Regions from separate parts of the Streptomyces sp. NPDC056144 genome, predicted to be linked through region 2. Evidence: riboswitches for the same ligand, from Rfam matches in the RefSeq annotation. Region 2 holds a riboswitch; the other holds the start of a gene.
The links. A riboswitch is a leader RNA that binds a small molecule or an ion and turns the genes downstream of it on or off. The one in region 2 is predicted to bind glycine.
Positions count from the first base shown of each region.

Region 1: it holds a riboswitch for glycine, as region 2 does, so the genes downstream of both, gcvP (aminomethyl-transferring glycine dehydrogenase) here and gcvT (glycine cleavage system aminomethyltransferase GcvT) in region 2, are expected to answer to the same signal.

Region 1 is NZ_JBHJVF010000012.1:188,752-204,070, forward strand. It holds gene ACFC0Z_RS29250 (PhzF family phenazine biosynthesis protein) at 1-692, shown strand, start outside; gene ACFC0Z_RS29255 (CPBP family intramembrane glutamic endopeptidase) at 772-1,554, opposite strand; gene ACFC0Z_RS29260 (glutamate--cysteine ligase) at 1,677-3,176, opposite strand; gene ACFC0Z_RS29265 (hypothetical protein) at 3,664-4,254, shown strand; gene ACFC0Z_RS29270 (DUF5999 family protein) at 4,593-4,799, shown strand; gene gcvP (aminomethyl-transferring glycine dehydrogenase) at 4,862-7,747, opposite strand; glycine riboswitch at 7,925-8,024, opposite strand; gene ACFC0Z_RS29280 (PRC-barrel domain-containing protein) at 8,138-8,512, shown strand; gene ACFC0Z_RS29285 (DNA polymerase IV) at 8,717-10,102, opposite strand; gene ACFC0Z_RS29290 (MerR family transcriptional regulator) at 10,181-10,798, opposite strand; gene ACFC0Z_RS29295 (bifunctional nuclease family protein) at 10,991-11,464, opposite strand; gene ACFC0Z_RS29300 (MerR family transcriptional regulator) at 11,518-12,258, opposite strand; gene ACFC0Z_RS29305 (FHA domain-containing protein) at 12,288-12,815, opposite strand; gene ACFC0Z_RS29310 (DUF881 domain-containing protein) at 13,307-14,260, opposite strand; gene ACFC0Z_RS29315 (small basic family protein) at 14,281-14,613, opposite strand; gene ACFC0Z_RS29320 (DUF881 domain-containing protein) at 14,610-15,319, opposite strand, start outside.
Region 2 is NZ_JBHJVF010000003.1:462,874-478,192, forward strand. It holds gene ACFC0Z_RS12945 (CopD family protein) at 1-420, shown strand, start outside; gene ACFC0Z_RS12950 (hypothetical protein) at 553-804, shown strand; gene ACFC0Z_RS12955 (ABC transporter permease) at 808-1,662, opposite strand; gene ACFC0Z_RS12960 (ATP-binding cassette domain-containing protein) at 1,659-2,636, opposite strand; gene ACFC0Z_RS12965 (VenA family class IV lanthipeptide) at 2,741-2,896, opposite strand; gene lanL (class IV lanthionine synthetase LanL) at 2,943-5,597, opposite strand; gene ACFC0Z_RS12975 (chitinase) at 5,889-6,809, opposite strand; partial or broken gene ACFC0Z_RS12980 (carbohydrate binding domain-containing protein) at 7,080-7,607, opposite strand; gene ACFC0Z_RS12985 (L-serine ammonia-lyase) at 7,790-9,160, opposite strand; gene glyA (serine hydroxymethyltransferase) at 9,310-10,575, opposite strand; gene gcvH (glycine cleavage system protein GcvH) at 10,600-10,977, opposite strand; gene gcvT (glycine cleavage system aminomethyltransferase GcvT) at 11,054-12,169, opposite strand; glycine riboswitch at 12,345-12,444, opposite strand; gene ACFC0Z_RS13005 (AAA family ATPase) at 12,597-13,301, shown strand; gene ACFC0Z_RS13010 (enhanced serine sensitivity protein SseB) at 13,491-14,222, shown strand; gene ACFC0Z_RS13015 (enhanced serine sensitivity protein SseB C-terminal domain-containing protein) at 14,319-15,131, shown strand.

The sequences.
Region 1 (15,319 bases), on a different contig from region 2:
TGAACCTCTCCGAGACGGCCTTCGCCCACCCCCTCCCGGCGGGTGGCGAGGCGGACTGGGCCCTGCGCTGGTTCACCCCCACGACCGAGGTCGACATGTGCGGCCACGCGACCCTCGCCACGGCCCACGTCCTGCACACCACGGGCACGGCGACCGGAACCGTCCGCTTCGCGACCCGGTCCGGCGTCCTCGGCGCCACGGCCGAGGCGGACGGCACGATCACGATGGACTTCCCGACCTCCTCCCTCACCCCCGTCCCCGTCCCCGAGGGCCTGGAGCAGGCGCTCGGCGCCGAGGTCCTCGCGGTCCACGACACGGCCGCCCACATCGGCGACCTCGTCGTCGAGCTCCGCGACGAGGCCACGATCCGCGCCCTCACCCCGGACATCGCGGCCCTCGCGACGCTCTCCTCCCGCGGGGTCATCACCACCGCGCCCGCCGAGAACCCCTCCCGCGGCTACGACTTCGCCTCCCGCTGCTTCTTCCCGGCCGTCGGCATCGCCGAGGACCCGGTCACCGGCAGCGCCCACACGGCCCTCGCCCCGTACTGGTCGGCCCGTTTCGGCCGCGACGACCTCACCGGCTTCCAGGGAGGCGCCCGCACCGGCCTCGTCCGGACCCGCCTGCGCGGCGAGCGCACCCTGCTGTCGGGCCGCGCGGTGACGGTCATCGAGGGCGACCTGCACGCCTGACGAGAAAACGACGGGCGAAAGCGGTGAGGGCGTACGGCACCAGCCGTACGCCCTCACCCGTCTCCCTGCCCCGCCCCCGTCAGCCGGTGGGCAGCCACCCCACCTTCCCCGCCAGCAGCCCGTACCCCACAAAGGCCACGATGTCGAGCAGCGCATGAGCCACCACCAGCGGCCCGACCCTCCCCCAGCGCCGGTACAGCAGGACGAAGACGACCCCCATCACCACGTTGCCGACGAACCCGCCGATCCCCTGGTAGAGGTGGTACGAGCCGCGCAGCACCGAACTCGCCACGAGCGCCGCCATCGGCGTCCACCCCAACTGCCCCAGCCTGCGGAGCAGATACCCGACGACGATGACCTCCTCCAGTACGGAGTTCTGGATCGCCGACAGGATCAGGACGGGGTACTTCCACCACACGTCCGGGAGCGACTCCGGCACGACGGTCAGGTTGAACCCGGACGCCCGCGCCGCCAGGTAGAACGCGAGCCCGGCGCTCCCGATGCCGGCCGCGACCAGCGCGCCACGCCCCAGGTCCGGCCAGGGCCGGGTCCGGTCGAAGCCGATGGCCCGCATCCCGGCGCCCTCGCGCAGCAGGAGGTGGGCGACGAGGACGACCGGCACGAGCGCCGAGGCGATACCGAAGAGCTGCCACGTCAGGTCGAGCCACGGCCGCCCGGGCGCGTACGAGCCGTTGAGCGTCGCCGCCTGCTCCTTCAGCGACCCCGGCTTCGTCAGGGAACCGATGAAGCTGATGAGCGAGGAGACCCCGCTCGCGCCCAACGACAGCGCGAGCACGATCAGCGTCTCGGAACGCAGCACCTTGCGCGGCAGGCCGCCCGGGGGCAGGGAAGCGTCCCTCACGTCTTGCTCCGACACCACACCTGTCTCCACTTCCCCGTCGCGGACCCATGCCGACTACCTGGACATGATCACCCATACGACGAGGAAACGAGCGGGCGAGGACCCGACCGCCCCGGCGCCCGTCAGTCGATCCCCACCGGCCACAGGTGTACCGGCTCCCCCTCCTCCATCAGCGTCCGGTACCGCCGCGTCGTCGCCGCGAGCGCCGCCTCCCGGCTCAGCCCCGCCTCCAGCGCCTTGTGGAAGGTGTCCGCCTGCCAGGACGCGCCGTTCACCCGCCGCAGGCAGCGCTGCTCGATCACCCCGAGGTAGAAGTCCCGGTCCGCCGGCTCGATGTGCCAGGCGTCGAGCCCGGCCGCGGCGAGCGGCAGCAGTTCGTCGAGGACGAGTCGTACGGCCGGCACGGTCGCGATCCCGCCCGCGCGCCCGGCCCGTGGCCAGCGCAGCTCCGCCTCGATGCCGTACCGGCAGGCCGTGTCGAAGTTGGCCTCGGCGTCCTCGAAGGCCATCCGCTTCCACACCGGCCGGGGGTCGTCGGCGAGCGAGCGCACGAGCCCGTAGTAGAAGGCGGCGTTGGCGATCACGTCGGTGACGGTCGGCCCGGCCGGCAGGACGCGGTTCTCGACCCGCAGGTGCGGGACGCCGTCGACCCACCCGTACACCGGCCGGTTCCAGCGGTAGACCGTGCCGTTGTGCAGCACGAGCTCCTGGAGCTTCGGCACTCCGCCCTGGTCCAGGACGAGGAGAGGGTCCTCCTCGTCGCAGATCGGCAGCAGGGCGGGGAAGTAGCGGAGGTTCTCCTCGAAGAGGTCGTACACCGAGTCCACCCACCGCTCCCCGAACCAGGTGCGCGGTCTGACCCCTTGGGACTGGAGCTCGGGCGGGCGGGTGTCGGTGGCCTGCATGAAGAGCGGGGGCCGGGACTCGCGCCAGACCTCGCGGCCGAAGACGAAGGGGGCGTTGGCGCCGAGCGCGATCTGTACGCCGGAGACCGCCTGGGCGGCGTTCCAGACGGCGGGGAACCGGGCCGGGGTCACCTGCAGGTGGAGCTGGACGGAGGTGCAGGCGGCCTCGGGCACGATCGACGCCGAGGTGCACAGGAGGCGTTCGACGCCGTGGATGTCGAGGGTGAAGTCCTCGCCCCTGGCGGTGAGGATCTCGTCGTTGAGCAGCGTGTAGCGGTCGGCGACGGAGAGGTTCTCCAGGACGAGGTCGCTCTCGGCGAGCGTGGGGAGTATGCCGATCATGACGACGCTCGCGTCGAGCTCACGGGCCTTGCGGTCGGCGTATCCGATTCCGGTGCCGATCTCCTCGGCGAGCCGGTCGAATACCCGCCCGTCGAGCTCGTGCGGGGCGATGTTCACTTCCAGGTTGAACATTCCCAGTTCCGTCTGGAAATCGGAGCTGGCGATCCTTTCCAGAACCGGAGCGTTGAGCATCCTGGGCAGCCCGTCGGGACCGGTGAGATTGAGTTCGATCTCCAGTCCCATGAGATTCCGGGGCCGGTCGAACCTCTTCTCCGCCAGGAGCCTCGCGAGTCCCGCGAGACACTGCTGGAGCTTTCTCCGGTACTGCTGCCGGTCGGACGGGTCGAACCCGGCAGCATCGACCTTCTCCCCCATCGAAGCGTCCCTCCCACGGTGGACGGCCGCACCGACGGCCGCACGTCTCGGACCATGATGCCCACCCGGCTGATCCACAACGCCTGCGAATCCGGCCCGCCGGAAGATAGGCTGAAGGAAGCCCCTCACGGCAGATGCCGAAGGCATGACACCGCCGACATATACCAATGTCGTATTACCCCTTGACAGGGGATCGGAATTCAGCCGTCCGGCACGGCGAGGAATACCCAGGTGACAGAGCTGCGGTCGCGATGATTCCCGGTGAACGAACCTGGGAATAAGGCTTGTTGGCGCCTTGTCAGAAATATCGGAGCCGTCTAGCGGAAACACCGCGTGAACACGTGTCGTATAAACTCCGCGGACGAGGCAGAGTGTCGGTGCCCGGCATGCACCCATGTCCCCATGGCCCCGCTCTGACCGCGCCGCTGACAGCGCCGTCGTACATGCCCACGCATCACCGTGTCTCCTGAGTGAGAGGCGACCCACCATGCTCCGACCCACCCCGGCCCCCGCGCCTGCCCTCCGCAGCGTCCTCGCGGCCCTCGGCTCACCGACCGCCGTCCGCGAGGCACGAACGCCCGCCCTGCGGGCCGCGCAGGGACCACTGAGCCCCGAACTCCCGCTTCCCGTGCACGTCCTCGGCGTCACGGGAGCTCCGGGACGGGCACCGCGCACCCGCCTCGCCGGCTGGCGCTTCCTGATCCGCAGCGGCGACCGGGCCATCGCCGCCGCGGACACCATGCTCACCCCGGACGGCTGGACCTTCTCCCACTTCTTCGAGGGGCCGTACGTCACCGCGACGGAACGGGCCCTGGCCCAGGCCGAGGCGCTGCCCACCCCGTACCAGCCCCGGCTCCTCTCCGTACCGGAGCTCTACATGCTGACGCTCTGGCTGCACGCCGAACCGGAGGCCGACGGCACCACCGTCGCCCCGGCCACGGCCGATCTCCTCGTCCCCCTGGCTCCCGCCCCGCCGGGAATCGCGGCCCACCGGCCCTACCAGGTGGCCGATCTCCTGCCCGTGCTCAGTACGCGTCTCGCGCCGCCGCCCCTCCTGGGCTCCGCGGCGCCCGCCTGATCCATCGCTCCGGCACCCCAGACCGCGCCCCGCGGCCCGACCGGGTCACGGGGCGCACTGTTGTCCGAAAATCGCGCCCGAACGCACCACCCGAACACCCCTCCCGTACGGACTAGCCCGCTCGGGCCACCCCGAACCACCCGAAGAGACGGTGCAGTTGGCGCGAACCGCCCCTGGGGGTGATGCGTCTTCCCCGAAGAGGACGAGCTGACGCGAAATACCTGCGGAAGTCCGTCCAGGGGGCAAGACTGGGACCGGAACCCAACCGACCGACGGGGGCGGCGATGAGCGCGAAGAGCCGCAGGACATCCACCACGACGCAGCGAAAGAACCCACCCATGTGCCAGCACCAGCCTGCCTGTCCCACCGCCGACTCCGCCGACCGGGAGGCGGCCCGACTGATGGCACACCACCCGGAACAGGGCTGGAGCCTGCTGTGCAACGGCGTCCTGCTCTTCGAGGACACCGGTGAACTGCTGCCGGACGGGCAGATCATCGCCCCGCACCGGCCGCTGACGGCGGGCCAGGTGACGACCGCCGCCTGAGGCGGACAAGGCCGAGGGCCCGGCCCGGAGGAGTTCCTCCGGGCCGGGCCCTCGGTTCATGCTCAGTGGTCGTACTCGTCCATGGGCGGGCAGGAGCAGACCAGGTTCCGGTCGCCGAAGGCGCCGTCGATGCGGCGGACCGGCGGCCAGTACTTGTCGGCGGCCGAGACGCCGGCCGGGAAGACGGCCTCGTCACGGGTGTACGCGTGGTTCCACTCGCCGCCCAGCGACGCCGCGGTGTGCGGGGCGTTGTGCAGCGGGTTGTCCTCGGCGGGCCACTCGCCGGAGGCGACCTTCTCGATCTCGCCGCGGATCGCGATCATCGTGTCGCAGAAGCGGTCGAGCTCGGTGAGGTCCTCGGACTCGGTCGGCTCGATCATCAGCGTGCCGGCGACCGGGAAGGACATCGTCGGGGCGTGGAAGCCGTAGTCGATGAGGCGCTTCGCGATGTCGTCGACCGTGACGCCCGTCTCCTTCGAGAGGGGACGGAGGTCCACGATGCACTCGTGGGCGACCAGACCGGCCGGGCCGGTGTAGAGCACCGGGAAGTGCGGCTCCAGGCGCTTGGCGATGTAGTTCGCCGCGAGCACGGCCACCTGCGTGGCGCGCTTGAGGCCCTCGCCGCCCATCAGGCGGACGTACGACCACGAGATCGGCAGGATGCCGGCGGAGCCCCACGGGGCGGCCGAGATCGGGCCGACGCCCGTCTCCGGACCCGCGGTGGGCTGGAGCGGGTGGTTCGGGAGGTACGGGGCGAGGTGCGACCGCACGCCGACCGGGCCGACGCCGGGGCCGCCGCCGCCGTGCGGGATGCAGAAGGTCTTGTGCAGGTTCAGGTGCGAGACGTCGCCGCCGAACTTGCCCGGCTTGGCGAGACCGACGAGCGCGTTGAGGTTGGCGCCGTCGACGTACACCTGGCCGCCGGCCTCGTGGACCTCGGCGCAGATGTCGGCGACGTGCTCCTCGAAGACGCCGTGCGTCGACGGGTAGGTGATCATCAGCACGGACAGCTCGTCGCGGTACTGCTCGATCTTGGCGCGCAGGTCCGCGACGTCGACCTCGCCGTCGTCGGCGGTCTTGACGACGACGACCTTCATGCCGGCCATGACCGCGGAGGCGGCGTTGGTGCCGTGCGCGGAGGACGGGATGAGGCAGACGGTGCGCTGGAGGTCGCCGTTGGCGCGGTGGTAGGCGCGGACGGCCAGCAGACCGGCCAGCTCGCCCTGCGAACCGGCGTTCGGCTGGATCGACACCTTGTCGTAGCCGGTGACCTCGGCGAGACGCTCCTCCAGCTCGGTGATGAGCGTGAGGTAGCCCTGCGCCTGCTCGACCGGGGCGAAGGGGTGGATCTGGCCGAACTCGGGCCAGGTCACCGGCTCCATCTCGGTGGTCGCGTTCAGCTTCATGGTGCAGGAGCCGAGCGGGATCATGCCGCGGTCGAGCGCGTAGTCGCGGTCCGCGAGCCTGCGCAGGTAGCGCAGCATCGAGGTCTCGGAGCGGTGCGCGTGGAAGACCGGGTGGGTCAGGTACGCGTCGGAGCGCAGCAGACCCGACGGCAGGGTCTCCTCGACGGAGGCGTCGAGCGCCTCGACGTCGGCCGTGACGCCGAAGGCGCCCCAGACGGCGGCGAGCTGCTCGCGGCCGGTGGTCTCGTCACAGGAGATCGAGACGAGGTCGGCGTCGACGCGGTAGAGGTTCACGCCGGCCGCGCGGGCGGCGGCGACGGCCTCGTCGGCCTTGCCGGGAACGCGGACGGTGAGGGTGTCGAAGTACGAGCCGTGCACGACCTCGACGCCGCCGGCGGTCAGACCCGCGGCGAGGATCGCGGCGTACCGGTGGGTGCGCTGGGCGATCTGCTTCAGGCCGTCCGGGCCGTGGTAGACGGCGTACATGCCGGCCATGACGGCGAGGAGCACCTGGGCGGTGCAGATGTTGCTGGTGGCCTTCTCGCGGCGGATGTGCTGCTCGCGGGTCTGGAGGGCCAGGCGGTAGGCGCGGTTGCCGTCGGCGTCGACGGAGACGCCGACGAGGCGGCCCGGCAGGGAGCGGGCGTGCTTGTCCTGGACGGCCATGTAGCCGGCGTGCGGACCGCCGAAGCCCATCGGGACACCGAAGCGCTGGGTGGTGCCGACGGCGATGTCCGCGCCCAGCTCGCCGGGCGAGGTGAGCAGGGTCAGCGCGAGGAGGTCGGCGGCGACGGTGACGATCGCGCCGAGCTCGTGGGCGGCGTCGATCAGCGGCTTGATGTCGCGGACGGCACCGGAGGCACCCGGGTACTGGAGCAGGACGCCGAAGACGCCGCGCTCGGCCACCTCGGCGGGGATGCCCTCGCTCAGGTCGGCGACGACGACCTCGACACCGGTCGGCTCGGCGCGGGTCTCGATGACGGCGATCGTCTGGGGCAGGGCGTCGGCGTCGACGAGGAAGACGCCGTTCTTGACCTTGCCGACGCGCCGGGACAGGGCCATGGCCTCGGCGGCGGCGGTGCCCTCGTCGAGGAGGGAGGCACCGGAGGTGGGCAGACCGGTCAGGTCGGCGACCATGGTCTGGAAGTTGAGGAGCGCCTCGAGGCGGCCCTGCGAGATCTCCGGCTGGTACGGCGTGTAGGCCGTGTACCAGGCGGGGTTCTCCATCACGTTGCGGAGGATGACCGGCGGCGTGAAGGTGCCGTAGTAGCCGAGGCCGATCATCGGGGCGAGGACCTGGTTGCGGTCGGCGAGCGTGCGCAGCTCGGCGAGCACCTCGGCCTCGGTGCGGGCGGCGGGCAGGCCCAGCGCCTCGGCGTTCTTGATCACGTCCGGCACCGCGGCGGCGGTGAGCTCGTCGAGCGAGCCGAAGCCGACCTGAGCGAGCATCTTGGCCCGCGCCTCGGCGTCGGGCCCGATGTGCCGCTGCTCGAACGGGATGCCCTGCTCGAGCTCGGAGAGCGGAATGCGGTTGGCGGTCATGTACGGAGGCCTCCTGGTCGTCACGACCTGCGAGGGGCACCACGGCGCGGGTACCCGGACGGCCTCCCCCTCTGTCATCTCAACCTGAGAGTTTCACCGGCACGCCTCGCGGCACGCCGGCTTTCACCGTCGGTGAGAGCGCGTGCCGTCGGACACCGCTCTGCTTTCCAGAGTGACCTCGTCCGCGCGGTACAGGGGCCTGAGAGATTCCGGGGAGGATTTGCTCCTTCGGCGCCCACCGGAAGGTTTCTCCGGGGGACTCTCCCGCACAGGGTCGACAGCCACAGCCAGCCTACCAGCGAGGTTGCGGGCTCTATCGCTCAAGTGGCCGACATCCCAGTTGTGCACTTTCGTAGGGGTGTAGAGCAGTTGCGACCAGTTGGAGGGACCGTGCAGACCGACATCGATCCGCGCAGCCTGATCGGCCGCAAGGCGTTCGACCGGAACGGAAACAAGATCGGAACCGTGGACGAGGTGTACCTGGACGACGCGACTGGGGTCCCCGAATGGGCCGCGCTCCGCACGGGCCTGTTCAGCCGGGACGCCTTCGTCCCGCTGGAACCGAGCGACCTGCTCGAGGACGGCCTGCACATCCCGTACGAGCGCGCCCTGATCAAGGACGCCCCCGACTTCGGCGTGGGCCGCCACCTCTCCCCCGCCCAGGAGCTCCAGCTCTACCGCCACTACAGACTCGACCTGCCCGCGGAGCCCCAGGACGCCCCGGACACCGACTTCGGCCGTCTCGCGGGCCAGGAGGGCCCCTGACGGCACGCCTCCGGCGCCGTCGCACGACCGCCGCCGGAGAACCCCCGCTCGCCCGCCCACCACCAGGCCCCTCGCGGGCGGTACGAGGGAAACCCCAGCCGACTTCCCTGACCGACGGCTGGGGCCCCGCCGCGCCGTGACGGCCTGCCTCCGCCGATCTCCACCCATCTCCGCCCGTCCCGGCCCATCTCCTGCCGAATCCGGCTATCTCCGCACCAGAGGTATCGGCTCCGACGGTTCGAGCTCCGGGTCGTCCACCGAGAAGGTCCGCACCCGCCCCGGCACGGTCCACGGCTCCTCGAACCGCACGGTGACCCGCCCGACCCCGCTCCCCTGGACCCACCCGGGCCCGTACTCGGCATGCCGTACGTCGAGCCCGGGCGCCCAGCGCCGCTCCACGGCCTCCGGAGCGGCCTCGGGCCCCTCGGCCCCGGGAAGCGCCCCCGCGTCCCCCACGGCCTCTCCAGCGGCCGTCACGCCCGTCCCTGCGGCCTCCGCGGCCTCTGCCGCCTCCGCCGCCTCGGCCTGGGCGAACAGATCCTCCTGCGTGTAGTCCGCGAGCCCGCTGACGCCCACCCCGAGCAGCCGTACGCCTCCGGTCGTGTCCACCGCCTCCAGGAGCCGCCCCGCGGCCTCCCGCACCACCATCGGGTCGTCCGTCGGCCCGCGCAGCGTCTCGGACCGGGTCAGCGTCGAGAAGTCGAACCGCCGCACCTTCAGCACGATCGTCCGCCCCGAGTGCCCCGAGGACCTCAGCCGCCCCACGCACCGCTCGGCGAGCCGCTCCACCTCGACCCTGATGCGCACCCGGTCGTGCAGGTCCACGTCGAAGGTGTCCTCCACCGACACCGACTTCGCGTCCCGCTCGGCCACCACGGCCCGGTCGTCGTACCCCTGCGCCATCCGGAACAGCGACCCCCCGTGCGCCCGCCCCAGGAGCCGTACGAGCTCGTCCTCGCCGGCCTCGACGAGATCGGTCACCGTGGTCATCCCGGCCCGGCGCAGGTGCTCGCCGGTCGCGGGCCCGACCCCGGGCAGGATCCGCACGGACCGCGGCCCGAGCAGCTCCCGCTCCGTGCCCGGCTCGATCAGCACCAGCCCGTCCGGCTTGGCCTCCTCGGAGGCGATCTTCGCGATCATCTTCGACCCGGCGAGCCCGACCGAACCGGTCAGCCCGGTCGTCGCCAGGATGTCGGCCCGCAGCCGCTCGCCGACGGCCCGCGCGCTCGCGCTGTCCTCGGCGACGCCCCCGGCCTCCAGGTCCACGAAGGCCTCGTCGAGGCTGAGCGGCTCCACGAGCGGCGACAGCCGCCCGAGCAGCTCCATGACCTGCTCGCTGATGGCCCGGTAGAACGCGAACCTGGGCACGAGATACGCGGCGTTCGGCGCGAGCCGCCGCGCCTGCCCTGTCGGCATCGCCGAGTGGACCCCGAGCCGCCGCGCCTCGTACGAGGACGTGGCGACCACCCCACGCGGCCCGAGCCCGCCGACGACCACGGGCTTTCCGCGCAGGCTGGGCTTCGCCGCCTGCTCGGCGGCGGCGAAGAACGCATCCATGTCGAGATGCAGGATCGTGGGCACGGCTCTCACAGCTCTGATGCTGCCCCATGCCACTGACAACGGGGAGACGCCGCCTCCGACAACGCCGGAACGCGGCCTCGGACGGCCTCAGACGGCCTTGTCGCGCCGCCGCCTGGCCAGCTCGTCACCCGGGTTGTGCCCGACGAGCGTCTCGCCCGTGTCGACACGCTCCCCGTGCAGCTGGGACAGCGCGGCCTCCACGTCCCGCCAGACCACGCCGACGGCGATCCCGAAGACGCCCTGGCCGCCCTGGAGCAGCGAGACGACCTCGTCGGGCGAGGAGCACTCGTAGACCGTCGCCCCGTCGCTCATCAGCGTCATCCGCTCCAGATCGCGGAAGCCCCGGGCCCGCAGGTGCTGCACGGCCGCCCGGATGTTCTGCAGCGCCACCCCGGTGTCGAGGAAGCGCTTGACGATCTTCAGGACCACGACGTCGCGGAAGCTGTAGAGACGCTGGGTCCCGGACCCGTACGCGGGCCGCACACTCGGCTCGACCAGCCCGGTGCGCGCCCAGTAGTCCAGCTGGCGGTAGGTGATGCCGGCCGCCGCGCACGCGGTCGGCCCGCGGTACCCGATCTCGTCGGCCGACGGACTCGTACTCGCATCGCTGCCGAAGTCGCCCACACTGCCGTGAAGCGGATACGGCCCCGACTCCGCGGACACGTGTCCGACCGAGCTCCCTGCCGTACCGTCCGCGCTGCTCATCACGCCGACCCTCCGTCCTTGACCTGCCCACACGAAGGTAGGCAGTCACTCGGGGTGCGTCAACGATCGCCACACTCGGCACGCCGAGTGATAATCACCCTGAGAGTGGTTTCCCGTGTCTCTCTGCGGGGAAAGGCTACTCGAATGCGCTGACAACGCCCGAGTTCAGGCCACGCGATCAGGCCACGCGCCTCACTGGCTGTTGGTCCCGAAGTCCTCCGGTGAGATCTGGTCGAGGAACTCGCGGAACTTCTCCACCTCGTCCTCCTGCTCGTCCGGGATCGCGATGCCGGCGTCGTCAAGGACACCGTCGCTGCCGTAGATCGGCGTCCCCGTCCGCAGCGCCAGCGCTATCGCGTCCGAGGGCCGGGCACTCACCTCGACACCGCTGGCGAAGACCAGCTCGGCGTAGAAGACCCCGTCCCGCAGATCCGTGATCCGGACCTCGGTCAGCTCCTGGCCCACGGCCTCCAGCACGTCCTTGAAAAGGTCGTGCGTCAGCGGACGCGGCGGGGCCACGCCCTGCTGCGCGAAGGCGATCGCGGTCGCCTCACCCGGTCCGATCCAGATGGGGAGGTACCGATCGCCTCCCACTTCTCGCAGGAGCACGATCGGCTGGTTGGAGGGCATTTCCACCCGGACACCCACAACGTCGAGCTCGTTCACACAGCAACCCTAGGACGTGCCCGACCGGTTTGGATAGTCGGGCCCGTCCGAGATCACTGGAGTCGGATGCCCAGAGCCGACTGCACGAACGCCGCGTGCAGCCGCACCGACAGCTCGGCGAGCTCCTTCGCGGTGGCCTCCGCATGGGCTCTGGTCTGCGGATTACGGTGCCGGCGCAGCGGAGCGACCATCTGCTCGAGCAGCGCCGCCTCCCGGTCGGCCGCCGCCTTCACGCCCCGGAGATGACGAGGTTCGAGACCGAATCTCCCCAGATCCGCGACAAGTCTGGCGACCGTGACCGCCTCCGCGTCGTAGCCGCCGCCCCGCTCCTCGGAGATCAGACCGAACGACTCCCACTCGGCGAGCTCGACCTCCGTCACCTCGGCGGCGGCGAGCAGCTCGGCCCGCCCGACCCGCGCGGCGGTGGGACGCTCCCCCTCCGCTTCCCAGGGGCCTTCGGCGATCTCCCGCCGCCCGGGGGCGGGCAGCTTGATCTGCTCACCCCGGGCCAGGGCGTCCAAGTGCTCACGAATGACCTTCAGCGGAAGGTAGTGGTCCCGCTGCATCCGCAGGATCTGAGCGAGCCGCTCCACGTCCTGCGGGCTGAACTTCCGGTACCCGGAGGCCGTACGACGGGGCTCGACGAGCCCCTCGGCCTCCAGGAACCGGATCTTCGAGATCGTCACTTCGGGAAACTCGTCGCGCAACTGGCTCAGCACCGTGCCGATGCTGACCAGCCGTTCGCCCGCGGTGACGGTGCCGGTTCCGGCACCGCCCGTCGGTGTTCGCAGCATGGACCTTCCCTGAAGTCTTCTCGGTGGCGTCACACGCCCCGCTGGCTCGAGTAGAAGACCAGCCGGTACTTGCCGATCTGCACCTCGTCACCGTTGGACAGAACGACCGAGTCGATCGCCTCACGGTTGACGTACGTGCCGTTGAGGCTGCCGACATCGGCGACGGTGAACCGACCGTCCTGTCCCCGCCGGAACTCGACATGCCGCCGGGAGACGGTGAAGTCGTCCAGGAAGATGTCGCTCTGCGGGTGACGGCCGGCCGTCGTCAGCTCTCCGTCGAGGAGGAACCGGCTGCCGGAGTTCGGCCCCCGGCGCACCACGAGGAGCGCGGACCCCAGAGGCAGCGCCTCCACGGCCGCCATCGCCTCGGGCGACAGGGACGGAAGCGCCGTCTGACCGGTGATCTCCGCCTCGTACGCCTCAAGGCCCGAGATGGAGATCGTCGACGTCGTCTCGGACGCCCGCTCGGCGATCCCGCCCCGCAGCGGCGTACCGCACTGGGAGCAGAAACGGCTGTCGGCCGCGTTGCGGTGACCGCACCTCGTACACACCGGCATGGACGCGTCCTCCTGCCGCGGCATCCCCGCGGAGGTCTGTGTCGCGTACGGGTCGGGGGTAAACCCTCCACCCGTACTTGAGGTTGATGGTTCCCCGAAACCTATGCGGGCGGCACCGGCCGGGTCAACAGAAGACGCGCCCTGAGTGCCCGAAATGTCACCGCCCTGACCGTCGACCTCGTCGCGGAACAGCGGGCGCTCGCCGCCCTGTTCCTCGCTCTGGGCGTGGCGCGACGCGCGGTGCCTGGCGTTGCCGCCGTCCTCACGTCCGCTCTTGCCGAACAACTTCGCAAAAAAACTCACGGGCGATTCCCCTTGACCGAAACAGACCCGCCCGTGGGGCAGGACGAACCGAAATCCTCACACCTGCCGACCCGGACACCTTCACAACGTCCGTATCCTCCGGACAGTTTCCACCACGCACCACCGTTGTGGTGCGTCGACCCCCCGCAACGTCTTACCCATGTCGCGGGACCCCCTCCTCCACCGTCCTAGGTCGAGGACGACTGAGCGTAGTCAGGCCGCTTCGCGGGTCGCAAGGCGTCGACGACGATCTTCGCCGACCGCTCCACCCCGGCCGTGGCCTGCTCCTTCTCGAGGGTCTGCACGACGCCACCGGGGATGTTGAGCGCGGGCTCCAGATCCTCGGGCTTGCCGATGACCTTGAAGACGTACGGAGCGGTCACCTTCGTTCCATCGATCGCCATGTCGTCACCGCTACCGGTGAAATAGCTGTCCGCCACCACCCGCACGCCGTTGACCTGGATCGCCTCCGCACCCGCGGCCCGCAGCTCCTGGATGGCGTCGAGCAGCATGTCCGACTCGACCGCGCCGGTGGGGTCACCGACGGTCAGCGTGATCCCCGGCCCCTCGGCCGCGACCGTTCCGGCCAGGATCCCGAGCTGCCGCTCCTTCTCCTGAGTCTGCTTACGGGCCTCCTCGGCCTGGTCCGAGCTCGACTCCAACTCGGACCGCTGCTTCTCCAGGCGCGCCTTCTCGTCCTCCAGGCGCTGCGTACGGTCGTCGAGCTCGTCGAGGATCCGTACGAGGTCCTCCTGCCGCGCCCCACGCAGCGCGCTGTTCTCGCTGGTGGAGGAGACCTGGATGGCGAGACCGAGACCGAGGACGAAGAGCAGCAGCGCGACGATCAGCTGGGCACGCGTGACCCGCGGCGGCCACAGCGCCGCGGCGAGCCGCCGCCGCCCGCTGGGCCCGTCGGCGGCGGGCGCCGCCACGGCCCCGGCCGGCTCCTGCGCGACGGGACCCTCAGCCTGCGGCGCCTCATCCCGCGAAGGCCCCGCCTCCGGAGCTTCCGCCTCCGGAGCCTCGGCCTCGGGCTGAGCCGCGGCCTCAGGAACCTCGGCCTTCGGGCTCTCGCCCTCCAGGCCCTCGGCCTCGGGCTTCCGCGCGCTGTCGCCCGCCTTCTCGTTCTCGTTCTCGTTCATCGCGTTCTCACTCATCGGCCTCACGCCCGGAACACATGGCGCCGGATGGCGGCCGCGTTGGAGAAGATCCGGATACCGAGCACGACGACCACACCCGTGGACAGCTGCGCGCCGACGCCCAGCTTGTCCCCGAGGAAGACGATCAGCGCGGCGACGACCACGTTCGAGAGGAACGACACCACGAAGACCTTGTCGACGAAGATCCCGTCGAGCATGGCCCGCAGACCACCGAAGACCGCGTCCAGGGCGGCGACCACGGCGATCGGAAGATAGGGCTCGACCACCGCCGGAACCTCGGGCCGGACCAACAGTCCGACCACGACTCCGACGATCAGGCCCAGTACGGCGATCACGATGTGCCCTTCCCTGTGTCGGCCGTGGCCCCACCGGACGGCGTCGCCGCCCCGGCCCCCCTCGGCTCTGCTGTTCGTACGGTCAGGCTCGGCGCGGCCGGCAGGCGTACGTCGCCCTCGGCCGAAATGCTGCTCCTGATCCCGAAGTTCTCCACCAACGCGTGCAGGTACTGCCCGTCGGCACTGTCCTGGAACGCCGTGCTCAGCCGCTGACCGTCCCCGATGGCGAGGACGGTGTACGGCGGCACCAGCGGCCTGTTGTCGACCAGTATCGCGTCACCCGCGGCCCTGATCGCCGACAGCGACGTCAACCGCTGCCCGTTGATCGACACGGCCTCGGCCCCCGACTCCCACAGGCCGTTGACCACCCGCTGCATGTCCCGGTCGCGCACCCGGCCCGTGTCGGAGAAGCCGCTGCTCTCGCGCGGCCCGCCACCACCGGTGTCGGTGCCCTTGGCGTCGTCAACGACGAGCTTCACACCCGGCCCGTGGACCGGGGTCGCGCCCGACAGGAGCGCGACGAGCTCGGCCTGGTCACCGCCGTGCTGCTCCAGCGCCTGGCTCTGCCGCGCGCCGACCTCGGCGCGGATCCGCTTGACGTCCTGTTCGAGCTTGTCGGCAGCCTTGGTGTCGCCCTCGATGCGGTCGATCAGGTCCTGCCGCTCCTTGGCGACCACCGGCGCCGAGATCCGCGCCTCGGCGGCGC
Region 2 (15,319 bases):
ACCCCGGCCATCGGCACGGCCCTGACCGTCGTCCACCTCACCGGCGCCTCGCTCTGGTGCGGAACACTCCTGTACGTGCTGAGGACCATGCGGCTGAGGGGCGGAGGGCGGGACGTCCTGGCCCGCTACGCCCGCATGGCCGCCGTCGTGTACGCGGCACTCGCCGTCACCGGCACCGTCTCCACCCTCCGCCGCCTTCCCCTGGACGCCGTCCTCACCTCGGCGTACGGCAGGGTCCTCCTGGTGAAACTGCTCCTCTTCGGCGGCGTCAGCCTGCTGGCCCTCGCGGCCCGCGCCCGGATGCTGTCCGGCGGCGACGCGGAGTCCCCGGCCCGCGTGGAGGTGGCGGCCCTGGGTGTGATCGTGGCCGTGTCGGCCCTGCTGACCGTGGTCCCGGATCCGCACTGGCTCACGCCGTAGAACTTCCCTGATATCGCGGGGAGTTGGCCGGGAACCTCATTGGCCTAGACCTATTGTGCGGCCCCCGTCGCGACGGTACGTTCGTCCCGGCTGCGCAGCCGTGCACATCCCCGGCTATCAGGAGGACACGTCATGCTTGCCACGTTTCGCCGCACCGCAGCCGCCCTCGCCCTCACCGTGACCGCCGGAGCGCTCGCGCTCGGCACCGCGGGCACCGCCGAGGCGGCCCCCGGGCCCGGCTGGTACGCCCGCAGCCACCACGCCTCGTACGCCGAGTGCCAGGCCGCCGGCACCGCCGGCTACCAGATCTGGGGCCCGATCTTCTTCTGCGAGCCGCTGAGCTCCACCCGCCCGGACGTCATCGTCCTGTGGGTCCGCTACTGACCCTCACTCCGGACGGCTGAAACGGCGGGCGGCCCACGCGAGGGTCAGGGCGCCGACGGCGAGGAGGAGACCGGCCTCCAGAAGGAGCGGCGGCTGATGCCCGGCCCAGCTGAGGCCGCCGCCCGACGCCTGGTCCGGGACCCGCAGCGCGACGCACCGGCGGAGCAGGTCCACGCCGTACGCGAGCGGGTTCGCCGCGGCCAGGGCGCGGCACCAGCCGGGCAGGGACTCCAGCGGGAAGAACGCGCCGGACAGGAAGAGCAGCGGCATCATCAGCAGGCTGAGCAGGGTGTGGAAGAGCTCCGGGCCGCGCAGCGTCACCGCCAGCGCCAGGGTCAGGCTCGTGAGGGCGAAGGAGGCCAGCAGCACGGCGCCGAGGAGCAGCAGCAGGAGCACCGGGTCGTACGGCAGACCGACGGCTCCGGCCAGGCAGAGCAGGACGGCGCCCTGCACCGCCGCGACGAGCGTGCCGCCGAGGCAGCTGCCCACGAGCAGGGTGGAACGGCCGACGGGGGCCATCAGGAGCTCACGGAGGTAACCGCTCTGCCGGTCGGTGATCAGCCGGATGCCCACCATGACGGCCGGGGTCTGCACGGTCATCATCAGCATGCCGGGGAAGAGGTACGTCCGGTAGTCCGTGCCCAGCGAGGCGGTGGGGATGAGAGCGGCGAGCCCCCCGCCGAGGGCGAAGAGGTAGAGCACCGGCTGCAGCAGGATCAGCGCGGTGGAGGAGCGCTGGGCGGCCAGCCGCAGCAGGTCGCGGTGGACCAGGGCGTGGACCGCCCGCAGCTCGCGCCGCAGCCGGGAGGCCCGGCCCCGCTCCGCGGCCTCGGGCGCCCGGAGGGCGAGGGTGGTCATCGGGCGGCTCCCATGCTGCGGCCGGTGTGGTGGAAGAACACGTCGTCGAGCGTGGGCGGGGTCGCGGAGGCGGCGTGCACGGCGATGCCGTGCGCCTCCAGGGCCGCGCACAGCCGGGGGATCCAGGCGCTGCCCTCCGGCACCCGCAGCCACGTCCCCTCGGCGTCCACGGTGACGGTCCGGTCCGGCGGGGCGGCCTGGGCGACGACCTTCCGGGCGCGCCCGTCGTCGCTGGTGCGCAGCACCACCCGGTCGTCGCCGATCGCGGCCTTCAGGTCGGACGGCGTGCCCTCGGCGACCAGGCGGCCCCCGTCGATGATCCCGATCCGGTCGCAGTGCTCCGCCTCCTCCAGGTAGTGGGTGGTGACGAAGAGGGTGCTGCCGTCCCGCTCGCGCAGCGCCCGCAGGTGGTCCCAGATCCCGGCCCGCGCGTGCGGGTCGAGCCCGGTCGTCGGCTCGTCCAGGAACAGCACGCTCGGGGAGTGCAGCAGCTGGCGGGCGATCTCCAGGCGGCGCCGCGTCCCGCCCGACAGGGCGCGTACGGGGAACCGGCGCCGGTCGGCGAGACCGGCGGGCCCGAGCACCTCGGCGGTGCGGTCGCGCACCTCGCGGCGGGCCATCCCGTACAGACGGGCGTGGACGCGCAGGTTCTGCTCGACGGTCAGGTCGGGGTCGAGGGCGCCGTGCTGGAACAGGATGCCGACCCGGCGGCGCACGTCGTGGGGGCGGGCGGACACGTCGAAGCCGGCCACGGCGGCGTGACCGGAGGTGGGGCGGGCGAGCGCGCACAGCATCGCGATGGTCGTGGACTTCCCGGCGCCGTTGGGGCCGAGGAAGCCGTAGCTCTCGCCCCGGCGCACGTCGAGGTCGAGGCCGCGGACCGCGTCGACGGCGGTGCCGTCCGGGCCCGGGTAGCTCTTCACCAGGCCGCGCGCACTGATCGCGTGGCCGGAGTCGTACGGCTGCTCCTGCATCGGTCCCGCCCTCCGTCGCCCTCCGTCGCCCTCCGCGTCGGCCGGATCCCACACCGGCCGGCGGCTGCCTCCGAGGCAACCACCGGCCGGGGGGTTCATGGCCGCTACGCGCAGCTGATGCCGATACAGACGGTGTTGAGGAGCGTCAGCAGGCCGACGCACGCGCACGTTCCGCTGAACGAGTCGCCGTCGACGCCGACCGGGTCGGTCTCCGGAAGGGCGTGCAGGTGGGCCAGCAGCTCAAGGTCCTGGTTCTCCATGACAATCTCCTTCACTCTGTGACGTGGCGACGGGGGACCCCGCCGCTCATACCGGCCGCTGGACCATCCAGTGCCGGGGCTCTTGGTGGCGCACCCGCAGGAGGAACGCCAGGATTCCCGCCGAACCGTCGCTCCAGCTCGTCGAGACGTCCCCGTACTCGTTGGGGAAGACGACGTGGCCGCCGCGCCGGGATCCTTCGACGAGGACGAGACGGGCCAGTTGCCGGGCCCGCGCCAGGTGGGCGGGATCACCGGTGGCCTCCGCCATGTCGAGGAGGAAGTCGCCGTTGCCCGCCAGGCCGTGGCACTGGGTGACGGGGGCCCGGGAGGCCCGCTCCACGACGGCCCGGGTGGCGCCGACGGCGAGGTCGCGGAAGCGGTCGTCGCCGGTCGCCCGCCACAGCCGGACCAGGAAGGAGCCGATGCCGGCCGAGCCGTGGCACCAGTACGGCGCGGTCGGCACGTCCCCGGCCTGCGCGGGCCACTGCGCCGCGCCGCCGACCATGACGGCCTGCGCCGCCAGGAGCTCGCCCGCCTCCACGGCCAGGCGCCGGTGCTCGGGGTTCTTGGTGATGCCGGCGGCCTCCAGGAGGAAGCAGCCGATGCCGGCGGCGCCGTGGGCGAAGCCCAGGTAGCGCTTCCCGGCCTCCTCGGACACCGCCTCGGCGGGTACGGGCCAGCTCGTCCCGGACGGTTCGCGCCGGGCCGCGGCGGCCAGCCGGTCGGCGGCCTCGGCGACCCGCTCGGCGAAGCGGGGGTCGCCGGTGCGGTGCCAGAAGTGGGCGGCGGCCAGTCCGCCGCCGGCCGCGCCGTGCGTGATGTCGTGGCTCGGCGTCGGCTCCTGGGGCGCGAGGGCGAGGGCCAGGGCGTGGTCGACGAGCGCCCGGTCGCCGACGGCGCGGCCCGCGTCGTACAGCGCCCAGGCCGTGCCGCGGCCCCCGAAGTGCAGGCCGGGACGGGTGGCCGAGGTGTCGGCGCGTGCGGCGATCCAATGACCGGCCGCGGCGATGCGCTCGGGAAGCCGGGGGTCGCCGGTGACCTCGAAGAAGCGGGTGAGGGCGGACAGCACGCCGGCCGCGCCCTGCTGCACGATGCAGGCGTCGGTCTCCCCGGCCTTGACGGAGACGGGCCAGAGGCGCCGGTCGTCCTCGGGCGTCATGGAGTCGAGGAGGTGCTCCACGATCCCGGCCACGGCCTCGTCCAGGGCGCCGGTGTCGCCGTCCGTCGTGGCGGTACGGGCTCCGCCCGGCTCCGTACAGCTCTCGCGGAGCGCGTCCCGGGCCCGCGCGGGGGTCCAGCGGGCGGCGGGGTCGTCCCTCATCAGCCCGAGGATCATCGCGACCAGGCCGTCCGGCAGGTCCAGCGGGGCGGCGCAGGCGGCCAGCCACGCGGCGAGCCGTTCCTCGGCCGGCCGGGCGGCGGGCTTCTCCGCCAGGAGGGCCGGCACCTTGCCGGTGAGGACGAAGCACAGGGTCGCGCCGAGGCTGTAGTAGTCGCCGGTCGGGGAGACGGGCGCGTCCACCAGGCGCTCGGGGGGACTGAAGCCGGGCGTGCCGACGCGGGTCGGGAGGGCCTCGTCCTCGGCGAGGACGGCGAGCTCCAGGTCGATGAGGCGCAGTCCGCCGTCGGGGCGGACCATCACGTTGGCCGGGGTGAAGTCGCGCAGGACGCAGCCCCTGGCGTGGGCGGCCTCGACGAGGTCGATCAGGAGCCGGGCCTGGTCCAGCGCGTCGGCGCGGTACCGGTCGGCGCCCGCGTCGCGGAAGTGCTCGGCGGCCCAGTTCCGCAGCGGGATCCCCGGCACCTTCTCCTGGGCGAGGAACAGGTGGCCGCCGTGCTCGAAGAGGGCGAGCGGCTCCGGCGCGAGCCCGGTGCCCCTGAGCTTCTCCAGGGTGCGGGCCTCGGTGCGCAGCCAGTCGCGGACGTCGTTGCCGTCGGCGTCGGCCTCCACGTGGGGGCGGGTCTCCTTGATGACCACGGGCGCGCCGGTCCCGACGTCGGTGCCCCGGTAGACGCCGCCCTTGTTGGTGTGGCGGATGGCCTCCCGTACCGAGAACCGGCCGCCGAGGAGGACGGGCCCGGGCTTCTTCACCTCGACGGGCACGGCGTGGTCGGGGAAGGGGCTGACCGCCCACTCCGGGGGCGCGTACCGCCCGGTCCGCCTGTCCTCCACCGGCTTGCCGTCGGGGTCCTCGATGTACCAGATCATGAGTCCGTCGGCCGAGAGCCGCTGCCGCCCGACGAACGCGCCGTAGCGGTAGTGCACCAGGCTGCCGGGGGCGTACGGCCGGTCGGAGAGGATGCGGGGCCCGGCGAGGCCGGCGGTCGCCGCGTGGAGGGCCCGCGCGAGGCGGGCCGCGTCGGCGTCGGAGGCGGGGTAGACGGTGAGGAACTTGCCCGAGCTGCCGCGCGGGGTGGCCCGGGTGTTGAGGGCGCCGACCTGTTCCAGGGAGCGGGCGAACTTGAAGGCCGACCCGTCGGGGAGCAGCACTTCGAGGGACTTCAGGAGCACCGTCGGCGCGGAAGCGGAGGTGGCGGAGACGTGCAGCTTCCAGCCCTGCTGGGGGCCGGCCCCGGAGCGCGGTGCCACCCGGCACCAGCTCTCGTTCGACTCGGTCGTCCAGCGCTCGCCCGTCCCCGTGACGCGCAGCGCGCCGCGGAGCAGGGTCTCCAGCTCGGACTCGGTGACTTCGGTCGTCATGCCCATCCCTCTCAACGGGGGGAAACCGCTGAGGTGGAGCGTGCCCCTGGCAGATGGTCATATCAACGGGCGCACGGTCGCATTCACCTGATCCGGCGAGCGCACGGCCTTGTTGTGCCACCTTGTGGCGCGACCGCGCAGAAACGGTGTGCGGCCGCGCACAAGGGAGCGCATTTCGTGAAAACGAGGAAGGCCCTGACCAGCGCCGAAGGTGACAGCGCTGCTCAGGGCCTTCACATGACCGGGACGGGGACTACGTCGGTGTCCGGTCAGCGATCGGTCAGTGTGCGGTCAGCGGTTCTGGAGGGCCTTCACGTTGTCGCCGAAGGACCAGCCCTTCGAGCCGTCCCAGTTGACGGACCACGTCATGAGTCCCTTGAGGGAGCCGCTGAACGCGTTCCACGCCTGGCCGACCTGACTGGGCGCCATGTGGCCGCCGCCCGCGCCGGGCTGCGCCGGCAGGCCGGGCACCTGCTTGTCGTACGGCACCTTGATCGTGGTGCCCTGGATGGTCAGACCGTTGTTGAGGCAGGTGGTCTGGGCGGTGAAGCCCTGCACGGTGCCGGCCTGGTACGAGTCGCCCGAGCAGCCGTACATGCTGCCGTTGTAGTACTGCATGTTGAGCCACCACAGCCGGCCGTTGTCCGCGTACTTCTTGATGATCGGCAGGTACGAGCCCCAGATGGACCCGTAGGTGACGCTGCCGCCGGTGACGTACGCGGTCTCGGGCGCCATCGTCAGGCCGAAGCCCGCCGGCATCTGGGCGAGCACGCCGTCGATGATGCGGATCAGGTTGGACTGGGAGGCGGAGAGGGTGTTGATGTTCCCGCTGCCGGACAGGCCGGTCTCGATGTCGATGTCGATCCCGTCGAAGTTGTACTTCTTGAGGATCGGGACGACCGTCTGCACGAAGCGGTCGGCGACCGTGCTCGACGACAGGTCGATGCCCGCGGTCGCGCCGCCGATGGACATCAGGATCGTGGCGCCCTTGGCCTTGGCCTCGCACATCTCCGCAGGCGTCGCCACCTTCACGCCCGCGTCCATGCCGTCCTGCCACAGGACGGTCCCGTCCGAGAGGATCACCGGGAAGGCGGCGTTGATGACGTTGTAGCCGTGCTGGGCTATCCGGCTGTCGGTGATGGGGATCCAGCCCATGCCGGGGTGGACCCCGTTCGAGGCGCCGTCCCAGTTCTCCCAGTACCCCTGGAGCACCTTGCCGGCCGGCTTGGGCTTCGTGGCGCAGGTGACGTCACCGGGAGGCGTGGTGGGCGGGGTGGTGGGCGGCTGGGTGGTCGGCGGCGCGGTCGTGGGCGGCTGGGTGGTCGGCGGCGCGGTCGTGGGAGGCGCCGTGGTGGGCGGCTGCGTGGTCGGCGGGGTGGTCGTCGGCGGCGTGGTCGTCGGCGGCGTGGTCGGCGTGCCGCCGGGGCCGGTGAGCGACACGTCGTCGGCGAGGTACGCGGGCGTCCCGTACCAGCCGTGCAGGTAGACCGTCACCGACGTGGTGTTCGCGCCGGTGGTGAAGTTGACGCTGAGCTGGCTGTACGAGGAGGAGCCGGGCGTCCAGGTCTGCGGCTCGCTCGCGGCACCGGTGCCGGTGGCGCCGAGGTAGACGTAGCTGCCCTGGACGTAGGCGCTCAGCGTGTACGCCGAGTTGGGCTGCACGCTGACCGTCTGGCTGCACCGGGCGTTGTCCTGGCCGGACGGCGTGCCCTTCAACGCGGACGTGCCGGAGCGCACCGGGCTGCTGACGGCCGCGCCGGATCCTCCGGTGCAGGTCCAGCCGGAAAGGCCGCTCTCGAAGCCGGAGTTGGCCAGCAGGTTGGGGGCGGCGGCGCCGGCCGGGCCGGAACCGGCCAGGGTGACGCCCGCGCCGATGAGGGCGGCGGCGCTCATTCCGGCGAAGGCGCGGGTCAGGACGGTGGAGCGGTGCCGGGCACGGACGGCGGCCGGACGCCCGCCGTCCGCCTCGGGCAGCCTGTGAATACGCCGATGGAACATGCCGTGCTCCATTCTTCGCCGGGGTGGCGGATGCGGTGGGGGCGATCGACGGGAGCGTAGGAGCGACGGTCGGGGCCGTCAATAGGTCTGGACCAAAGCTGGACGGCGGCGCTCCGGGCAGCGAAAAGGCCCCGACCCGCGCGTCCGGGACGAACGCGCTGGTCAGGGCCTTCAGGAAGCCGCCGAGGGCTGCCTCAGCACTCGATGATGTTCACCGCGAGACCGCCGCGCGCGGTCTCCTTGTACTTCACACTCATGTCGGCGCCCGTCTCCTTCATGGTCTTGATGACCTTGTCGAGGGAGACGAGGTGGCTGCCGTCGCCGCGCATGGCCATCTTCGCGGCCGTGACGGCCTTGACCGCCGCCATGCCGTTGCGCTCGATGCAGGGGATCTGGACCAGGCCGCCGACCGGGTCGCAGGTCAGGCCGAGGTTGTGCTCCATGCCGATCTCGGCCGCGTTCTCGACCTGCTCGGGGGTGCCGCCGAGGACCTCGGCCAGGGCGCCGGCCGCCATCGAGCAGGCGGAGCCGACCTCGCCCTGGCAGCCGACCTCGGCGCCGGAGATCGAGGCGTTCTCCTTGAAGAGCATGCCGACCGCGCCGGCCGCGAGCATGAAGCGGACGATGCCGTCCTCGTCGGCGCCGGGCACGAAGTTCATGTAGTAGTGCAGGACGGCGGGGATGATGCCGGCCGCGCCGTTCGTCGGGGCGGTGACCACCCGGCCGCCGGCCGCGTTCTCCTCGTTCACGGCCATCGCGTAGAGGGTGATCCACTCCATCGCGAGCGCCGCCGGGTCGCCCTCGGAGCGCAGCTTGCGGGCCGTGTTCGCGGCGCGGCGGCGGACCTTCAGGCCGCCGGGCAGGATGCCCTCGCGGGACATGCCGCGCGAGACGCAGGCCTGCATGACGCGCCAGATCTCCAGGAGACCGGCGCGGATCTCGTCCTCGGTGCGCCAGGCCTTCTCGTTCTCCAGCATGAGCGAGGAGATCGACAGGCCGGTCTCCTTCGTCAGGCGGAGCAGCTCGTCACCGGTGCGGAAGGGGTACTTCAGGGCGGTGTCGTCGGGGACGATCGGGTTCTCGCCGGCCACCGCGTCCTCGTCCACGACGAAGCCGCCGCCGACGGAGTAGTACGTCTTCTCCAGGACCAGCGCGCCCTCGGCGTCGTACGCGAAGACCGTCATGCCGTTGGCGTGGTACGGGAGCGCCTTGCGGCGGTGCAGGATCAGGTCGTCGTCGAAGGCGAACGGGATCTCGTGCATCCCGAGCAGGTTGATCCGGCCCGAGGACTTGATCCGCTCGAACTCCTCGTCGGCGGTCTCCACGTTCACCGTACGGGGCGAGTTCCCCTCCAGGCCGAGGAGGACGGCCTTCGGGGTGCCGTGCCCGTGGCCGGTCGCGCCGAGGGAACCGTACAGCTCCGCTCGTATCGCCGCCGTGTGGGCGAGCAGGCCCTCGTTCTTGAGCCGGCGGGCGAACATCCGGGCCGCGCGCATGGGGCCCACCGTGTGGGAGCTCGACGGACCGATGCCGATCGAGAACAGGTCGAAGACCGAGATGGCCACGGGAGGACTCCTTGTGGGGGCTAGACGCCGTTGTCTGCCGGGGTGGTGCAGAAAAAGCGGAAGGGCTGGGCACGAGCAGGGGCACCGCGCTCACTGTCCAGTGTGCGCGGTGCCCCGGAGCTTCGTACGACTGAAAGCGTACGAAACGATTACAGACCGGGGTACAGCGGGTGCTTGTCGGCCAGCGCCGTCACCCGGGCCTTGAGGGACTCGGCCTTGGCCTCGTCGAAGCCGGGCTTCAGGGTCTCCGCGATGATGTCGGCGACCTCGGTGAAGTCCTCGGCCTGGAAACCGCGGGTCGCGAGCGCCGGCGTACCGATGCGCAGACCCGAGGTGACCATCGGCGGGCGCGGGTCGTTCGGAACGGCGTTCCGGTTGACCGTGATGCCCACCTCGTGGAGGCGGTCCTCGGCCTGCTGGCCGTCGAGCTCGGAGTTGCGCAGGTCGACGAGGACCAGGTGCACGTCCGTGCCGCCGGACAGGACGGAGACACCGTGGGCGGTGACGTCGTCCTGGACCAGGCGCTCGGCCAGCGCGCGGGCGCCGTCCAGGGTGCGCTGCTGGCGCTCCTTGAACTCCTCCGAGGCCGCGACCTTGAAGGAGACGGCCTTGGCCGCGATCACGTGCTCCAGCGGGCCGCCCTGGAAACCGGGGAAGACCGAGGAGTTCAGCTTCTTCGCGAATTCCTTCTTCGCGAGGATGATGCCGCCGCGCGGGCCGCCGAGCGTCTTGTGCGTGGTGGAGGTCACCACGTCCGCGTACTCGACCGGGTTCGGGTGCAGACCCGCCGCGACCAGGCCGGCGAAGTGGGCCATGTCGACCCACAGGTACGCCTCGACCTCGTCGGCGATCCGGCGGAACTCCGCGAAGTCCAGCTGGCGCGGGTAGGCGGACCAGCCCGCGATGATGACCTTCGGGCGGTGCTCCTTGGCGAGGCGCTCGACCTCGGCCATGTCGACCAGGCCGGCCTCGTCCACGTGGTACGCGACCACGTTGAACTGCTTGCCCGAGAAGTTCAGGCGCATGCCGTGGGTCAGGTGACCGCCGTGCGCCAGGTCGAGACCCAGGATCGTGTCGCCCGGCTGGGCGATCGCGAAGAGGGCGGCCTGGTTCGCGGAGGCGCCGGAGTGCGGCTGGACGTTGGCGTACTCGGCGCCGAACAGGTCCTTGATCCGGTCGATCGCGATCTGCTCGGCCACGTCGACGTGCTCACAGCCGCCGTAGTAGCGGCGGCCCGGGTAGCCCTCGGCGTACTTGTTGGTGAGGACGGAGCCCTGGGCCTCCATGACCGCGACCGGAGCGAAGTTCTCCGAGGCGATCATCTCGAGGGTGGACTGCTGACGGCGGAGCTCGGCGTCGACGGCGGCGGCGACGTCGGGGTCCAGCTCGTGGAGAGGGGTGTTCAGAAGCGACATGAATCGATCCCTAGGGGGTCTCGGTTAGCCGGCGGTGAAGGCGGTGTACTCGTCGGCGGAGAGCAGGTCCTTCGGCTCCTCCGTCAGGCGCACCTTGAACAGCCAGCCGCCCTCGAACGGGGCGGTGTTCACCAGCGCCGGGTCGTCGACGACGTCCTGGTTCGCCTCGACGACCTCACCGGTCACGGGGGAGTACAGCTCGCTGACCGACTTGGTCGACTCCAGCTCGCCGCACTCCTCGCCGGCGGTCACGGTGGCGCCGACCTCGGGGAGCTGGACGTACACGATGTCGCCGAGCGCGTTCGCCGCGTGCTCGGTGATGCCGACGGTCGCGACGCCGTCAACGGCGTCCGTCAGCCACTCGTGCTCCTTGCTGTAACGAAGCTGCTGGGGGTTGCTCATGACCTGATTCTCCTGGATCGAGGGAGTACTGATGAACGGAGGTCTCGCGGGGTGAGACCGGAGTAAGACGATTACGTCACTTCTGGCGCTTGTAGAACGGCAGCGCCACGACCTCGTAGGGCTCGTGGGTGCCGCGGATGTCCACGCCCACACCGGCGGTGCCGGGGGCCGCGAGCGCCGCGTCGACGTACGCGATGGCGATCGGCTTGCCGAGGGTCGGGGACGGGGCGCCCGAGGTGATCTCGCCGACGACCTCGCCGCCGGAGACCACGGAGAAACCGGCGCGCGGGACGCGGCGGCCCTCGGCGATCAGGCCGACCAGCTTGCGCGGCGGGGCGGTCTCGGCGCGCTCGGCCGCGGCCTCCAGGGCCTTGCGGCCGACGAAGTCGCCGGGCTTCTCGAACTTCACGACACGGCCGAGACCGGCGTCGAAGGGGGTGAGGGCGGTGGTCAGCTCGTGGCCGTACAGCGGCATGCCCGCCTCCAGGCGGAGCGTGTCGCGGCAGGACAGGCCGCAGGGGATCAGGCCGACCGGGGCGCCCGCCTCGGTGAGGGCCTTCCAGACGCCCTCGGCGTGCTCGGGCTTGAGGAAGAGCTCGAAGCCGTCCTCGCCGGTGTAGCCGGTACGGGCGATCAGCGCGGGGACACCGGCGACCGTGCCGGGCAGGCCGGCGTAGTACTTCAGGCCGTCCAGGTCGGCGTCGGTGAGCTGCTTGAGGATGCCGGGGGCCTCCGGGCCCTGGACGGCGATCAGGGCGTACGCGTCGCGGTCGTCGCGGACCTCGGCGTCGAAGCCGCCGGCGCGGGCGCCCAGGGCGTCCAGGACGACCTGGGCGTTGGAGGCGTTGGCGACGACCATGTACTCCGTCTCGCCGAGGCGGTAGACGATCAGGTCGTCGAGGATGCCGCCGTCCTCCTGGCAGATCATCGTGTAGCGCGCGCGGCCGTTGCCCACCGTGGAGATGTTGCCGACGAGCGCGTAGTCGAGCAGGTCGACGGCCCCCGGGCCGGTGACCGTGATCTCACCCATGTGCGAGAGGTCGAAGAGACCGGCCTTCGTGCGGACGGCGACGTGCTCGTCCCGCTCGCTCGTGTAGCGCAGCGGCATGTCCCAGCCCGCGAAGTCGGTCATGGTCGCGCCCAGCGAACGATGCAGGGCATCGAGGGCGGTCAGACGGGGGGCAGTGCTCATGGGGTGGCTCCCGGGTCCCAAGGGCGTGATCGGTGACGAAAACACATGACGGGCGAGGACGTCCTCCCCATCTGTCATGGAACCTGAGAGGTTCACCGAAGGCATCTCGTGACCGAGACGTTCGGCTTGCACCTTGGGTGGGGACACGGCAGGGTGTCCCGCTTTTCAGATCTGCCTCATCCACGCGGTACGGGGCCTGAGAGATTCAAGGGAGGGTCTTGCTCCTTCGGCGTCCGGACCCCTGAGACGGTCCGGAACTCTCCCGCGCGGATTCGAGCGGCCGGTATGCGGTTGTGTGCGGCGCTGTGCGCGCCTGGCGCGGACATCATTGCACGCGTGCTCCGCGCGGCACATCACTTGTATCTCATTACCGTCTCTTTACACTTCGTGGGCAAGGGTCTTGTCAGGCCCGGCAGGGGGAGCAGCGATGAGGATCCAGCACACCGGCGCGGTCGCCCAGCACAGCGGCGCGTACGCGCCGGGAACCGGCATACCGGACCAGCGTGCCCGCGCCAGGACCGCGCGCGGGACCCGCCGCGGGGCCCGCGTCCTGCGGGACCTGCGCGAGCGCGGCGGCCGCGGTCCCCGCGCCCTCAGCTTCCAGGAGGGCGACCTCGTGGTCGTCTCCGGGCTGCCCGGGAGCGGCAAGTCCACCCTGATGCGGCGGGCCGCCGACGGCCGGGGCGTCGACTCCCAGGACGCCCGCGAGCGCTGGGAGGCCGGGCTGCCCCGCGCGCTGCGCTTCCTGCCGTACGGGATCTACCGGCCGCTCGTCCGGGTCGCGCACTACGCGGGGCTGCGCAGGGCCCTGCGCTCCGGCGCGAGCCTGGTCGTGCACGACTGCGGCACCCAGTCCTGGGTGCGCGGCTGGCTCGCCCGCGAGGCGCGCCGCCGGGGGACCGCCCTGCACCTGGTCCTGCTCGACGTGACGCCGGACACGGCCCGCGACGGGCAGCGGTCCCGGGGCCGGGGCGTCTCGGCCTACGCCTTCGCCCGGCACCGCCGGGCCGTCGGGCGGCTCCTGCGCGCCGCCGAGGCGGGCGGGCCGCCGGCGGGCTGCGCCTCGGTGACCCTGCTCGACCGGGACGCCGCCGACACCCTGCGGAAGATCGGCTTCCGGCCGGCGGCCTGAGGGGGCGGCCCGAGGGGCCTGCCTGAGGGGCCTGCCTGAGGTGCCGGTCTGAGGGGCCGGTCTGAGGGGCCGGTCCGAGGGGCCGGCCCCCGGTTTTGGCCATGCCGGCACCGGAGCGGCGTTAGGGTGCTGCGGGGCGCCCCGGGAGGGCGCGCCCGCGCGACACAGGGGAAAGCAGGAACCGTGGACATGACGTGGCCGGGCAACGAGCTCGAAGAGGTCCTCGCCGCATCCCTCGGCAACCCCGGCGCGGGCGGCCGGCTCGTCGAGGTGCTGGGCCGCAGCCCCGTCTGGGTGCCCCTGCCCAACGGCGGCGGCCCCGACAGCACCTCCCTCGACCTGCCGACGATGGAGATCGAGGGCGCGGCCTTCGTCCCCGTCTTCAGCTCCGAGCAGCAGTTCCACGCCTGCGTCGGCACCCACATGTCGTACACCGTCGCCCCCGCCCGCGACTTCGCCCGCGGTCTGCCCCCGCAGCTCGGCATCGCCGTGAACCCCGGCGGCACCGTCGGCGTCCCGCTGCCCCCGCCGGCCGTCGCCGAGCTCTGCCGCGTCGGCCGCACCGCGCTCGACGGGCCGGCCTCCGGCGGCCGCGTCCGGCTCTTCGAGCCCGACTGGCAGGACGACCCGGTCGACTTCCTCGCCGCCGCCTCCGCCGAGTTCGAGGCCACCGGTGTGGTCGCCACCGCCCGCCGCGCCCTCGCGAGCGTCGAGGGCACCGAACCGGCCCTCTTCGTCGGCGTCCAGCTCCTCCGCCCCGACGCCGACCGCTCCGCGCCCCTCGACGCCCTCGGCCGCGCCCTCGGCCGGGTCGAGGTCGCCTGGCCGGTCAACCTCATCCTCCTCGACATGGCGCACGACCCGGTCGGAGACTGGATGACGGAGCGGGTCCGCCCCTTCTACCGGCACGCCGCCGGCTGAGTCTCCCCCTCCGTCTAATCTGAACCGCATCTGCACTGCATCCGAGCATCCGGGCATCCGCGCCGGGCCGTACGAGGAAGAGGGGCGGGACCCCAGGTGAGCGCGTCAGGCACCGCTGCGACCGGACACGTCGAGCACATGCTGCGCCAGGTGGCACCCGGACGCTACGACGCGTACGAGCAACTGCTCCACGCCCTCGCCGACGGCGAGCTCCTCATGCTGCTCTGGCAGGGCACGGCCGGCTCCTCCGAGGCTCAGTACGGGAACATGGAGGTCGAGGGCTTCGGGTACGCGCCCTGCGTCACCTCCGCCCAGGAGCTCGCCGCCTCCGGCTGGAACCGCGCCCACGAGCTCGTCACCGGCCGCGAGATCGCCCGCGCGCTCTACCCCGACCGCTGGGGCATCTGGCTCAATCCGCACGCCCCCGGCGGCGGTGTCGGCATCCCCTGGGCCGACCTGCGGCGCATCGCCACCGGTCTGGACCGGATGCCCGCGGGACCGCTCCGGGTGAGCGAACCCGCCCTGGAGATCCCGCAGTTCTACGCCCTGCTCACGCAGAACGCGCACCGCACCCCGGCCGTCAGGTCGCTGCGCCGCGGCTGGGTGCAGCCGGCGCTCGGCTCCCCGTACCTCGCCATCGGTCTCGACCTGTACGACACCTCCGCGGCGGCCGTCGACACGGTCCGCGCGATGATGCGCCAGTCGATCTCCGCCGTACCCGACGGGCTGCCCGTCTCGACGGTCTCGCTCTCCGACGCGTACGACCCCGTCGCCCTCTGGCTCGGCGCCCACGCGCGCCCCTTCTACGACCGCGACGCGCACGGCGGACGCGGCTCAGCCGCCCCGGGGGCCGCTCAGGGAGCCGTCCCGGGATACGGGTACCCGCCCCCGGCCTCGTCCGGATACTGAGACGACCCTCGTCCCACTCCTCGTCCCTCGCGCCTCCGGAGTCCGCTCCGGAGGCTTTCGTTCGCCCCAATAGAGCACGTCGAAACACCAGTTGGGCGACATGTCCGATTGGGGCGAAGAGGGCCCGAGATGGTCCGCTCACGTGATCACGACGTCCGTATAACGGAAGTCGCAGCACCGCATCACGT